One region of the Clostridium sp. 'deep sea' genome, then DNA from elsewhere that is predicted to be linked to it. Evidence: riboswitches for the same ligand, from Rfam matches in the RefSeq annotation. Region 1 holds a riboswitch; the other holds the start of a gene.
What was found. Region 1 has a riboswitch for lysine ahead of IMX26_RS18255 (amino acid permease). Riboswitches for the same ligand answer to the same signal wherever they lie in the genome.
Positions count from the first base shown of each region.

Region 2: another riboswitch for lysine. It lies ahead of IMX26_RS15200 (L-erythro-3,5-diaminohexanoate dehydrogenase); the one in region 1 lies ahead of IMX26_RS18255 (amino acid permease).

Region 1 is NZ_CP063353.1:1,156,198-1,163,359, forward strand. It holds gene IMX26_RS05445 (Ger(x)C family spore germination protein) at 1-980, opposite strand, end outside; gene IMX26_RS05450 (endospore germination permease) at 992-2,083, opposite strand; gene IMX26_RS05455 (spore germination protein) at 2,095-3,726, opposite strand; lysine riboswitch at 4,012-4,189, shown strand; partial or broken gene IMX26_RS18255 (amino acid permease) at 4,304-5,640, shown strand; gene IMX26_RS05470 (type II secretion system protein) at 5,804-6,742, opposite strand; gene IMX26_RS05475 (ribonuclease H) at 7,097-7,162, opposite strand, start outside.
Region 2 is NZ_CP063353.1:3,263,987-3,271,148, reverse strand. It holds gene IMX26_RS15215 (lysine 5,6-aminomutase subunit alpha) at 1-1,528, opposite strand, end outside; gene IMX26_RS15210 (hypothetical protein) at 1,575-3,188, opposite strand; gene IMX26_RS15205 (hypothetical protein) at 3,172-4,194, opposite strand; gene IMX26_RS15200 (L-erythro-3,5-diaminohexanoate dehydrogenase) at 4,194-5,228, opposite strand; lysine riboswitch at 5,393-5,574, opposite strand; lysine riboswitch at 5,655-5,837, opposite strand; gene IMX26_RS15195 (sugar phosphate isomerase/epimerase family protein) at 5,938-6,720, opposite strand; gene IMX26_RS15190 (histidine phosphatase family protein) at 6,920-7,162, shown strand, end outside.

The DNA of each region.
Region 1 (7,162 bases):
TGTTTGCCTATTTTACTCATAATCTCTGGTTTAGATATATCTAAATTAAAATCATGTTTTTCATTAATATAACCCCTTGATTTTACTTTTATATCTATTATAAGATTACCATTGTTTAGTTGTGGTTTTATCGATGTTTTGATAGTGCTTACATTTACATTTAACAACAAGCTAGGGTTACGAGGACTTGGTATGTCTACTGCTGTTACTTTTATTCTATTTTGAAGTAATAGTAAACCTCTAGTTTCTTTTTTATTTAAAACACCAATCATTTTAAAATCATCAAAAATTGCTGTTTCATGAAAATCAACCAACTTGCTACTCTCTTCTGAGTATCCACCACTATCTTTTTTTGAACTACCTGATTTTACTTCTTCTTCATCACTTCTACCAATAGTTTCTCTTAAACTTACTAATGGAGCAAACGCACAGCTTGAAGAGCAAGCAGCTTTTTTACTAAAACAATGTAAATCTATAGCAGCTACATCTGTATGGGCTGAGGATGTTTCCATAATTACAGATATGCCTGTTGATGGTATTACATTAAGTTTATTTTGGGTTTTTAAAATGTCCTCAATTTTATCATCTGCTATTATTATCCAAGCTCGTCTTCTTATCTCTTCATTACGTTTAAAATAATCTAAAGCCTCTCTTATGCCTCTTTCTGCTGCATTTTTACTAAACATTAATACTCGTGTATGGGAAAAAGAAGGGTCTCGTCCAGTTATTACTTTTGTTTCTAACAAAGCATCTGCAACTGTTTTTCCTTTAGTTGTAATATCCCAAATTAAGTTAGGATCCCCACCCGTGGTACCTCCTAGTACAGCTTTAGCAGCCTCAGAAGGAACTATTTGACAAGTAACCTTAAACTTATCACCCTCTATATCTACCCCTATGCCTTCAACAAGAGCCCTTTGGGACAACTCTTGGCTATCCCAACATCCTGATAAAAAAAATAACAATATAAGTATAATCAACAATTTAGCTATTTTTATGATGTTTCACCAACTTTTTTAATTTTAGTAATTATTAGTAAAATTAATGGAATAACACACTGCATAATAAAGTAAGGAATAAACAAAATTTCTGCAATAAGAAAATGTAAAAATGCCGAACTACGCATTGTTATCAATGACAAAATAACTAAAAATGCTGCAGTAGGAATTACTACATTTATCTTTTCTTTTACTTTAAACACTTGTGATAAACAGGTGACAGCACAATAGAAAAACACAGCTATTTTTATTACTAAACTACTTGTCCAAATAAAAAGCAAAAATGACTCTGGTCTTTCAAATGAGTTTGAGATCTTTATATACCTAACTAGTTCTAAATAAGGATTGGTTAAAGATTCTATTTCATCTCCAAATACAGCTACTAAGGTAATTGCTGAAATAGTTAGGATCAGAGATATTGAAATTATTGTTATAATGGTTATTTTATATCCGTTTTTAGGTTTTTTTAAAAATGGAAAAATGATTAATAAAACTGATAACTCTCCATACCAAATTGTACCTATTTTACTGCCCTCAATTACAGGCATTATGCCTTTAGCTAAAACTGGTTTAATATTAGATAAATCCATATTTGGTATATTAAGCAATGGAAATATAACAATTGCGATTAAATATAGGGGCATAATAACATCAGCTACCCTGCCTATAATACCTAAACCTTTATAAGCTACATAACTAGCTACCATAACAATGGTAATAGCAAAAAACCATAGTGGAGTACTTGGATAAAAGGGACCTGCTAAAAGCTCTACAAACTCACCTATAATAATACTAGTAAGTTGAAGAAAGAATACACAGTACAATAAACCAATAATAGTTCCTATTTTATTCCCAACTATCTCTTTACTATATTCTACAATTGTTTTATCTTTAAATTTTAAGGCCAATTTTACTATGATATACCCAACAATTACTCCAAAAATACCTAAAATTATAGAAATCATCCAGTTATCATGTTTTGCACTCTCAAAGGAGTCTTTAGATAGGATAAATTCAGCTGTTGAATATATTACTATTAGAAGTATATAAACCACCTGACGACACTCAAGTTTTATTCTTTTATCCATAACATACCTCCTTAAGATTTATCATCTTCATTTTCAATAATAAATTCACCATCACTCAAAGGTTTTAAGGCAGATTTTGGATTTTGTTTAACAATATTATTTTCAGCAAACTCATTTGGTCGCTCTAGGTCAGCCCAAATTGGTGCTTTAAGTAATTCATCACGCTGATCTTTTAAGTTAAAAGGAGCTATAGGAGCCATATAAGGTATGCCAAATGAGGTTAGTGCTGACATATGGGCAAGTAAAAATATTAGTCCTAAGCTTATCCCATATATACCAGCACAGCCCCCTAGCAGAATGAAAAAAACCCTTAATATGGTTATTGGACCTGCCAAGATTGGTACTACAAAGGTAGATAAACCTGAAACTGCTGTAACCATTACTGCAGGAGCTCCTACTAGTCCTGCTGTAATTGCAGCATCTCCTAACACCAATGCTCCTACAATACTAGTTGCTGTACCAATAGAGCGAGGCATCCTTATACCTGCCTCTCTCAAAATTACAAAAAAAGTGCTCATCAATAATATTTCTATAACACCTGAAAAAGGTACACCCTCTTGTGCTGCAGCAATTGTAAACATTAACTTGGTAGGTATCATTTCGTAATGAAAGGCTTGAGCAGCAACATAAAAACCAGGTAATGCCACAGCTAAAAAATAAGTGATCCATCTTATTATTCTAAAAACACTACTAACTATAAAATTGGAGTAATAGTCTCCAGGGCTCTGAAAAACCTCTGCAAATAAAAAAGGGGCTGTTAAAACAGTAGGGGTACTATCTGTTACAATTGCAATTCTACCCTCTAGCAGTTTAGATGACACAATATCTGGTTTTTCAGTATGACCTAATGTTGGGAAAATTGAAAAAGATGAGTCATTAATATACTGCTCTATGTATCCAGACTCTAATATTCCATCTATATCTATCTTGTTAATTCTTTTGCGTGCCTCATTAATTATTTCTTCGTTAGCAATTCCCTTGATATATGCTAAACAGACTTTAGTTTTTGAGTACCTACCTAAGGTAAATGATTCAAATCGTAAATTATGGTTTTTTATTCTACGCCTAATCATGGCGGTATTTGTTCTTATACTCTCAGTAAACCCCTCGTGTGAACCCCTTATACTAATGTCGTTTTGGGGTTCAGTAACACCTCTTTTATCCCAGCCTTTACTATACATAGAAATTGCTTCATGTTCTCCGTTAATTATCAATACTGTATTACCACTAAATATTGAGCTTAATATATCTTGATAAGTAGTTACAGGAGTAAGGCAGCCTACAGTCAACATATTATTTTGTAAAAATTCAAAAATACTCTCCTCATTTGAATTAGACAATTTATCATCTGTGCTTTGAGTATATTCATACATTAGTGGTTTTAAGATGTTTTCATTAATAGTATCTTTTTTTATGAGTCCCCTAATGTAAATTAACATTGCAGCTATCGGCTGATCTATGTTAATGGTTAAATTTCTATAAATAATGTCATCACTATCACCTAAAATATGTTCTAGTCGTTTTTGATTAACAAATAAGCTTTTAGCAATTTGCCGCTCTAATCTTGGGTCAGTTTTTGATTTATCATGACTTGGCATACTCTCTATTTGCTGTTTATATTTATTTTTAATCCACTTTAACATGGGTAATTTCTCCTAATTCTAATTTTAATATGTATCTATAATAAGGTTTCCAAATATAGATCAAAATATTATTATTACAGCAATTTTAATAAAGCATTAAGTAAGAAAATCTATTAAAATATATTATTTTGTTAATCTCCTACAATCTTTTATGTAGTTTCATTTCACTGATTTATGTTGACACATTAAAGAATATATGCTAAATTAGCTTTCAATGTACTGAAAATATTAGAGTTAAGTAGTACCTTAACTAAATTACAGTATGTTTAAATTAAATATCGCGCTATCCCGTCTAGAGGAGCAAAAGTCATTAGTATTATTACTTAGAAAGGCATCGTTGAGGTAATAAAAAAGGGTCTTTTGCCGAAGTAAAAAAGCTGCCAAAGTTTGTTTACTGGGGTTAAGTTTAAGAGACTTAACACTGTCGTAATTATTTTTTTAGTTACGGAGCGCTATTGAGGGGGAGATTGACTGTGACAGTCTTTACAAAGGTTTTTTGTAGACGTATAACAAGTGTATCTCTTGTTATACGTCTTTTTTGTTTCCATTTTTAAAACAAAATCATTTGGAGGTAGCTATGAATAAATTACGCAGAGAATTAGGTTTATTTGATGCAATAACTATTATTATAGGAATTATGATAGGTTCAGGAATATTTTTTATTCCAACTTTTGTTTTTAATAGAGCTGGAGCTCCTGGTATGGCGTTAATGGTATGGCTTGTTGCTGGTATTATTTCTCTTGTTTCTGGTCTTTGTTATGCTGAGCTAGGTGCTGCAATGCCTAAGTGTGGAGGAAGTTATGTTTATTTAAAAGAAGCCTTTGGACCCATATGGGGATTTTTAAGTACGTGGACAGGATTTTTAGTTGGTGGTCCAGGCTCTATAGCTGCTTTAGCAGTAGCCTTTGCAAGCTATGCTAATTTCTTTTTAAATATATCTGCTTTAGGTGTTAAATTATTAAGTATTTTTGCTGTAATTTTTTTAACTGCTATAAATATAATTGGTGTTAAACAAGGTGCCTGGGTTCAAAAAGTATTTACAGTTGCCAAGGTAATTCCTATTGTAGCCATAATTGCTTTTGGTTTAATGTTTGGTACCTCGGCTGAGTTTAGTCCACTTTTACCTCAAGGCTCTTTAGGGTCAACTGCAAGTGCTTTTGGTCTGGCTTTAATTGCTGCTTTATGGGCATTTGATGGTTGGGCAAACGTTACTACCATAGCAGAAGAAATTAAAAATCCAGAGCGTAATTTACCACTATCTATGGTTATTGGGATAGGTGGTGTTACTCTTTTATATGCGTTATTTAATATTGCCTTACTAAGGGTATTGCCTGTAGCTAGTATTATAAATTCTAATACGCCAGCAGCGATGCAGCAAAAACTCTATTTGGTGGTATTGGGGGTATCGTTATTACAGGGGGAGCTTTAATATCTATTTTAGGCTCAACCAATGGCTGTGTTTTGGCTTTTCCTCGTTCGTATTATGCTATGTCACGAGATGGCTTATTTTTTAAACAACTAGCCACCATACACCCTAAATTTGGTACACCAGTAACCTCATTAATTATTTCAGCAGTTTTATCAATAGTTTTAATTTTAAGTGGAACTTTTTCGCAATTAACAACCTTAGTTATTTTTACAGGCATGGTATTTTCGACTATGGTTATTGCAGGACTATTTATTTTAAGAAGGAAACAACCTAATTTAAAACGCCCCTATAAAGTTTGGGGATATCCTCTAGTTCCAATATTAGTACTTATGATTAATGTAGCACTGTTACTAAACACCCTAATAAACGATTTTAAATCTTCATTATTGGGTTTAGTTGTGCCAGTGTTAGGCATACCAGTGTATTTGTGGTTTCAACGTAAGAGTGAGTGTGTTACAAACGTAGAGTTTAAGATTGCAGATTAACGAACAAGTGTCTTTGATTTTTAGGGTTGTGGATATTTCCTTTTCAAAGTACCTCCTAAAAGTGTACAATAGCCCTCCACGACCCTTTTTTTTTAACATCAGGTTTATGGACCTTACTATAGCAAAAAGTGGTCGCATTTAGCCGATCACTTTTTAATTTCTTTTAATATAGTCTGTCAATACGTATATCCCTTATATACACTCTACTACTTCCCCATGTTCTAAAACCAAAGTATTTTACATTACTGTTTAGGGTATTTATTACTACAACTTTATTTTCGGTTATTTCCTTGTTATCTATATATACCTTAACCCTTTTTTCGGTATCGCTAATTTTTAAAACCTCAACTTCAACTTTATGCTCCGTGTTCCAATAACTATTTTCATCAAAACTCTCATAAACATCAAGGGGATCTATTTTTATAAAGGGAGCGTGTTCATGTCCATTTGTTCTTTTTCTAAAAATAAACATACCATTATCATAACCATAGTCAAACTGAAAAATATAGCCGTCATCTTTAGCATCATTATCTGTTACCGAATCAAAAAATATTCCATAACCATTTTCACCACTTAAAATAACATTGCTAGTTATTTTATAGCTCTCTAAGCTATTTTCTAAAAAAAATCTATTCTGACCTACTGAATTATTAGTATAAAAAACATTTCCATTATGATGTGTAAAATCCCAGTCATCTAACTCATGAAATATTATATTCTCAATGAGTGATTGATTAAAACTGCTATCAAAAAAATTGTAGTAAATATATTCTTCGTTAGTTACACTTAAATAAACAGCACCATGCACAGGACATATAAGTTTATTATCTGAAAATGTAAAATCATATCCATGTGGACAACTAACTTCTTTTGTAAAATAGTCATTTATATTTTTATAATAGGTTTCAAAGCTAAGATTTGGTGTTAAAATCTTTTGCAATCTATAATTTTTTACTATTTGATCTCGATTTAATAGACATACAATCCTTTTATTGTTACTAATAGTCTTAAATATTTTAGGTGCTACTATACTAACCACTACTGTTAAGATAGCAAGTACAGCTATTAACTCACACAAGGTAAATCCTTTATCTTTTTTCATGCTACATTATCCCCTAAGTAAATAATTACAATTATGAAATTAAAAAAGTATCTACTAGAATTATAATAATTTTATTTATAATTACAACACTTTTTAAAATATTTTTTTCTTTATTAAATATTTTATATAATCTTAATAAACATAATAAAAAATCACTTTATATTCTAAACACTTTGCTAATTTAAATATTTACAGTTTAAAATGTAGCTGGTTAAAAATATCGGTATTTAGATTATTTTAAACTAAAAGATTATCTAATTTATTACTGTACCTTTGTAGAGTTGAAACTTTTTTACCAATAATTAAGGCAGACACCAAGGCCTGCCACTACAATTATTGCTATTATTTTAAGTTTTAATTATTATTGGTTAGAACCTCATCCATGGCAATATTGGCTAATTCATCTGCTCTATTATTACC
Region 2 (7,162 bases), 1.7 Mb from region 1:
GTAACTCTTCTTGCAGTAGCTTTATAAATGGATTACAATAGTTGTTAGCTCTTTTAATAACACCAGATAATCCTTTACCACCCTCTGGGGTGCGTTTAACATTTGCAAACATACCACGAGATAAAGCCTCTTCTATACCTATACTCTCAATATCCTCAAGCATTTCACAGGCCTCAAAAATAACCTGTTTTGCTCTTGTTTGAATAATGCCACCATCTTTAAAGCTAATTTCATCTCCCAGATCTCTTGCAGTATTCATTACATACTTTGAGTTCTGCAGAGCTATAGCTCGGTCTTGCATAAATGGTGTATGAATAGCCTCTGTTAACATTCCCAATAAATGTATTCCTTGACCTGTTAAAACTGAAACTAGGTTAAATAAGGCATCTTGCACTTGACCTTTAAAGATGTCTCCTGTCATATATTTTGTGGGAGGCATATACTTTAAGGGACAGTTAGGAAAGAGTTCACGTGATAGCTGAGCCTGGGCTATTTCGTAAAGCAAACCATTCTCGATGTTTGGATTCATTTCAAAGGCATGACCTAGTCCCATTTGCTCATGGGGTAAACCCGATAATAAGGCTAACTGTTCATTAATTAACTGAGACGCTGTAACAGTATGGCCCTCTTCAAAGGCATCAGCAGTTGTTAAATAGTTATCTTCACCTGTATTAATAACTACCCCAGCATAGGCGTTAATCATACGTGAAAAGTATTGATCAACAAAGGTTCTTTTCATATTGATATCACGGAATAAAATGCCATACATGCTATCGTTAAGCATCATATCTAAACGCTCAAAAGCCCCCATAACAGCTATCTCTGGCATACATAAACCAGAGCAATAATTTACTAATTGGATATACCTACCAACCTCTGCTCCAACTTCATCTAGGGCTTCACGCATAATTGCAAAATTAGCTTGGGTTGCGTAGGTTCCACCAAAACCCTCTGTTGTTGGACCATAGGGAACGTAATCTAATAAACTTTGTCCTGTTGTTCTGATAACTGCAATAATATCTGCACCTTGACGTACCGCAGAACGTGCCTGAGTAATATCTTCATAGATATTTCCGGTTGCTACTATTACATATTGCTGTGGGGTTTTTCCTGGTGGATATATTTTGCAAAGTTCATCTCTCTTATTGCGATTTTCTTTAATCTTTTGCATAGCCATACAAGTGTTTAAATCTAGTGCTTGATCGATTTCAGCTTCGTCTTGCAGTGGCACTTTGACTAAATCTATTTCACCAAGCGCAACTTTTTCTGCTACTTGTTGCGGAGTTAATCCGTAGTAAACCATTGCATTTCCAATCCACCAAGCAATACCTCTACTTATTTTATTCTGCTGGTGTACATGATCTACTACCACATTTGGTAGCGGAACATCAAAAGAATCAATACCATCTATACCCATTAGGCGAGCTACTGTTCTTTCTACAGTAATTGTTGTATGTTGGTCTACCATTTCTTGAACGCTACCTGCAATTTTTTCAGCAGCATTACGAGCTCTCTCAACTAAGCTCATGTCTAAATTTAATTTATTCACTACGATCCTCCCTTTATTAGCGACTTTATTTCCTGCTATCTAAAATAAGCTGCTCCGCTCGTTTTAGTATATCTTTATCCATACCTAGTAACTCTGCAATTTTTAAAGCTTTGCTAAACTCCTGTTGTTTTTTATCTACTCTCACAAGGCTATAATCAATACAATTGCTTAAAGCTTTAACATCAGTATTGTAAGCGCCTTTTTTATACCATTTTTCATAGTTTAGACCCTTTGTTTGCCACTCATATACCGGTATTTTTTCACCTATTGCGGTATAGTGGGTAGTTACAATTACAATATTATTGCTATCATGTAATTTCTCTAAGACAGCAATTGCTAAACTCTCCCCCGCTATTGGCGCAGTTCCGTGGGCAATTTCATCTATTAACACTAAACCATATTCATTTTGATGAGTTAATATCTCATTAATTTGGTTTATTTCTTGACCAAAATGACTCAAGCCAGTTAGAATAGAGTCTTCATCACTTTTAGAAAAATGAACATAATCCCTCAGACTTAATTGCATGTTATCCACTGGCACAGGCATGCCTGCATGAACCATAGTTGTAAGTAATTGCACTAACCTTAAAGTAACAGTTTTACCGCCCATATTAATTCCTGTTATAAGGTTAACACCTGCTTTTAGTTCAATTGATCGGGGTGTGAATTTGGCTTTTTTAACTGCTAATTTTTCTTCTAAAACAGGATGCCGACCGTTTGTAATTTTAATTACGTTGTAATTCACTAATTGTGGTAAGGTACATTTTAACTCGTTTGCTACTACAGCCCTGGCAATAAATACATCAATCTGGCCAATACATTTTAATAGATCTTTTAAGCCTTGAATGTGAGGACATATTTGTTTTCTGAGCTTTTGTTTAATAAATAGAAGCTCAGATTGTAAAGTGTATTCAATGGCTTGTTTTTGAGCTTTAAGCTTTAGTAAAGTATCGTTATCCCGAATAGAGTATTTTATGGTGTATTCATTCTCAGAAACAATATAAACATCATTTATGTTTTTTAGTTTTTCAATTAAATCAGCCTCATGTTTACTAATAGTAAATGTTGATGATACCGTTCTAGCTAAAAGGTCTTGCACAAAGTAGTTGTTACTTTGGGTTTCTTTTATAAGACTTCGCTCACAGTTTCTTAAATTATGTCTTACTTCAGCTAAACGTGGGCTAAATGAATCTGCTAAATAAAATGTACCATCTACTTTATTTCCACCTTTAAGTATTTCAATAATACTATTTAGTGATTCAAGATTTAGCTTAAACAACTGCGCTAAATAACTATTACTGATTATTTTGGTAATTCTATTTAGGGTACTACAGCACCTATTTATGTTAAAAAGTGCTATATCTGTAACTACACCAATTTCCATTTGCTCAAGATTATTATCTATATTATTTAACTGTTTTAATAATCTTTTTATGTCTATAGCATTTTTGGTGTTTATTTTAAGAAACTGGCTTACCAAATTAACTTTGTTTAAGAATTTAATAAGTTTAGCTTCTTCACCTCTCTTAAAAACCTCAAAATTTCTATGCAGTTCTTTGCCATATGGCGATAAGGGTTTTATAAGTGAATAAACATAATTAAAGTCTTGGGTTACTAAGTTTTTAGTCCAATTTTCCAAAAAGCGCACCTCCTTTAAAATATAGAGATGTTACTACATCTACAACTGGTAAGGTAGGACATACAGCACTTACTCTACAACCCAGTTTAAGAATATCTAAGGGACTTTGTTTAGTGTTTTGAGGATTTAAGGTAATTGCCGTTAGTGGCATTTTATTACCTACATATAGTTTAAGACCCTTATTTGTTAAACTATGAAGTAATTTAGGTGGTACAAATACATTGCTTGTATCTGGAATAATTATTGCTTTGTATTTGCTATTAAGCGCTTTTAATACCGAAAAGGTAATTGCCCCATTATAAAAAACATAGTGATTCTTATTAACACCCTTATTAAGTACATCTTGATTTTCTATTTTTGTAACAACATTTTTTTGTGATATTAAAGCACATTGATTTTCTTTTATTAACTCATAAACTATATTTTTTATGTCATGAGACACTTTTGGAATATTAAATAGTTTAAATTGGTCTCTGACTTTTGTTACTAAGTTACCAATATTATCGTTACCACCAACAGCAAAAAATGCTGCATCACAAAGCTTGGGTGACATTTGTGAGATTCTATTTAAAGCACCATCCACAATTACAATATCTGCGTATTTACACATGATATCTTTGGCTTTAATTAACCCGTTTAAGGATGAGGGACCTACAATTTCACAATAACCGTGTTGATGATAACGCACAATATACACCTCACCTAACGGTGTATATTGTCCTGTAGCTGCTATAATTTCTAAATCTAAATTTGTTTTTTCTATTAAAGAGGATGCGGTTGCCACAATAGTACCTGATGGTACATATATCTGAGGTTTTTGGTGGCCATCCAACATGTCAGTTTTTTCACCATCATAGCCTATTGAGGTAATGGCAAGTGTTTTACCTATGGCAACCGCGTCGTCAATTAACTTATTAAGAACTACCGTTTTTCCTGCATTTTTATTAAGCCCTGATATTGCTATTGTTATATTGTTTGTGCGAGGTAAAAGGTCAATAAATTTCATTAGGCATAACGCTTTTCGTAAAGTTTACGTAGCTCTTTATTTTCTCGTAATACTTGAATAGCAATGTCAGCATGGTTTTTACAATAACCATTTCCAATAATCATTTGTACATCTCTACCTACACCCTCAGCTCCCAAAGCGGCAGCTGTAAAAGATGTAGCCATACTAAAGAAATAAATTGTGCCATCTTCTTTAGTCGCCATAATTGAACCCATTTCTGTATTGGGTACATTTACGCAATTTATAGTAACGTCAATCATTTCGTTATTGGTAACTCTAGCAACTTCATTCATCATAGCTACTGCATTGGTAGCATCACAAATGATGATTTCATCTGCTAAATTAAGTTTAGCTACTTCATCAGCACCAGCTTGGCTATAACACAAAGCTACTACTTTACCTGCAATACCAACTCTTTTTTTAGCTTCGTGTAAACATAACAAACCAGATTTGCCTGCTGCTCCAACTACTAATACGCTTTGATTAGACTGTACTAATCGAGCAACCTGAGCAGGTGCACCAGCAACATCTAATACTGATAAAGCTAGTTTTTCAGGCATATCGGTAGGTAATTTGGCATATATTCCACTCTCAAAAAGAATAGCTTTGCCTTCGATATCTACTTGATCTGTATCTACTTTTATTTTCTTTATTTTAGTAATTTGTAATGGAGTTAAAGATAATGAAACTAATGTTGCAAGTTTGTCTCCAATCTTTAGGTCGGTTTTACCCTGTAGCTTATTACCAATCTTCTCGACAGTACCAATTAACATACCACCAGAGCCTGTTACTGGGTTATGGTGTTTTCCTCTTTTAGCTACAGTATCTAACATAATTTTGGCAATTTCTTGTTCGTTGCCATTGGCTTGTTGTTTTATTTGAGTAAAACTAGCTGAATCAATATTTAGGGTCTTTACATTTATTAATATTTCATTATCATAAAGATCCATAGTATTATCGATTTTCCAAGCCGGTTGTGGCAAAACTCCCTTAGGTTCTAATACTCGATGAGTTCCAAATTTGCATGCTTTCATTCTTACCCCTCCATTTAATAGCTAAATTAAGCAATCTGCTAAAGCAAATTGTTGCCTCATAACTTAACAATACATAAAGAAACAAGCGCTATTCAGTATTATTTCACTGAATAGCGCTTCATATCATAGTTTAGTAAAAAACGCTATTCAGCATGAAAAAATACACACCGAATAGCGCATCATATACTTTGATATGACAGTAGTTATGTTATGTAGGCATAACTACCAAGATAGTATTAAGAAAACTAATGGTATCTTTCGGCAACTTTCCCCTTTATTAGTAATACGAGTGTTTCTACTCTTAACAGTTACTAACTACCATGAAAATTGCACCTCTATGTACATTATTAAATTATTTAGCGATGTTTTTATTTTTATGTAAGCTACCATTGTAACTTTAAAACAAAAAGCACCATTCAGCTGAAATTACTGAATAGCGCCTCATATCATTTGGATATGACAGTAGTTAAATTATGTGCACCTAACTCCCAAGTGTATTACTCCGTAATAAATAATACCTTTCGGCAATTTATACCTTCATTTAAGATATTGGCATTACGTACCTTTCCACTCTTAAACTACCTAATAAACTGCTCCTCTATATACGCAATATTAAGTTTTTACCTACTATAAATTCTACAGTATTTACCTGAATCCTGCAAGTTTTTTTTATTATTTTTAGCAGTTCGTTTAATTTATTGTGAGCTACTTAATTATATGGATATATTTTGTTTTTAGTTAAATATTTTAATGATTTATTAATCTCTGCACAACCACTTACTTCCAAAACAACTCTGGGTTTATGGCTTAGTTTTTTTATACAATTGTTTACTATATGCCAGTCTATATCTCCTTCGCCAATGGCTAAGTGGGCATCATAATCACTTTTATTATCGCTATAGTGTATATAGGTTATTTTATCTCCTAACACGTTAAACCAGTTTTCAATTGTCTCTTGAGAAAAGACATTTATATGAGCAATATCAAGGCATATATTAACATTGTCTAAATTAATATTCGTTAACAATTCTGAAAGATTTTGCGGATTTAAATCCCAAACATTTTCTAGCAAAATTTCTAGCTCATATTCATTGGCCATTTGGCTCCAAAACAAAGCAGCTTGTAACCAATTATCTTTATATTTTGGATTTTTAATAATTGAGTTAAAACCAGAGTGAAAAACAATAGAACTTGCGCCTAATTCTTTGGCGGTTTCTAAACCAATACGAACCTTTTCACGCGAAGCTCTTTTAATAGCTAAATCAGTACTGGCAACAATAATATCAAAAAAGGCTCCATGTAAACTAATATTGCTGCTAAATTGTTTTAAATGATGTTTATAAAAATCTTTTCGGTAATTATATTCTGTTATATCATTTAACACAGCAGGAGATGCAAAGTCACCGAGTTCAAATGACAACCCGCTAGTGTTGGCTAAGTTTAAGTACTCTGTATAAGTTTCTACACGTGGTTGAATAAAAATGTTATTCACTTTATCCTCCTCGATTCTTTTATTTTATATGTTTAGCTTATCACATATTATATAATCATTCTATGAATAATAATTTTCATTTAATAAATGTTTTAGAGATTTTTAGCAACTAAAATTTTCAGCTAATATTTTAGGTATTTCTCTCAATATATTTATGCAAATATGTTAGAATTAAAGCAAAATAAATAAGAGGTGAACTATGAAAAAATTATATTTTGTTCGACATGGCCAATCTATATATAACGCTCAAAAAAGATATGCTGGAAGCTTAGATGTTGAGTTGAGTGAACTTGGAAAACAGCAAGCACAACAAGTTGGTGAAATTCTAAAAAATTTAGATATTGATATTATTGTAGCTTCATCTCAAAAAAGAGCCCAGCAAACTGCTAATATTATAAACAAGTACTTAAATTTACCCCTTGAAACCGATAGTGATTTGCGT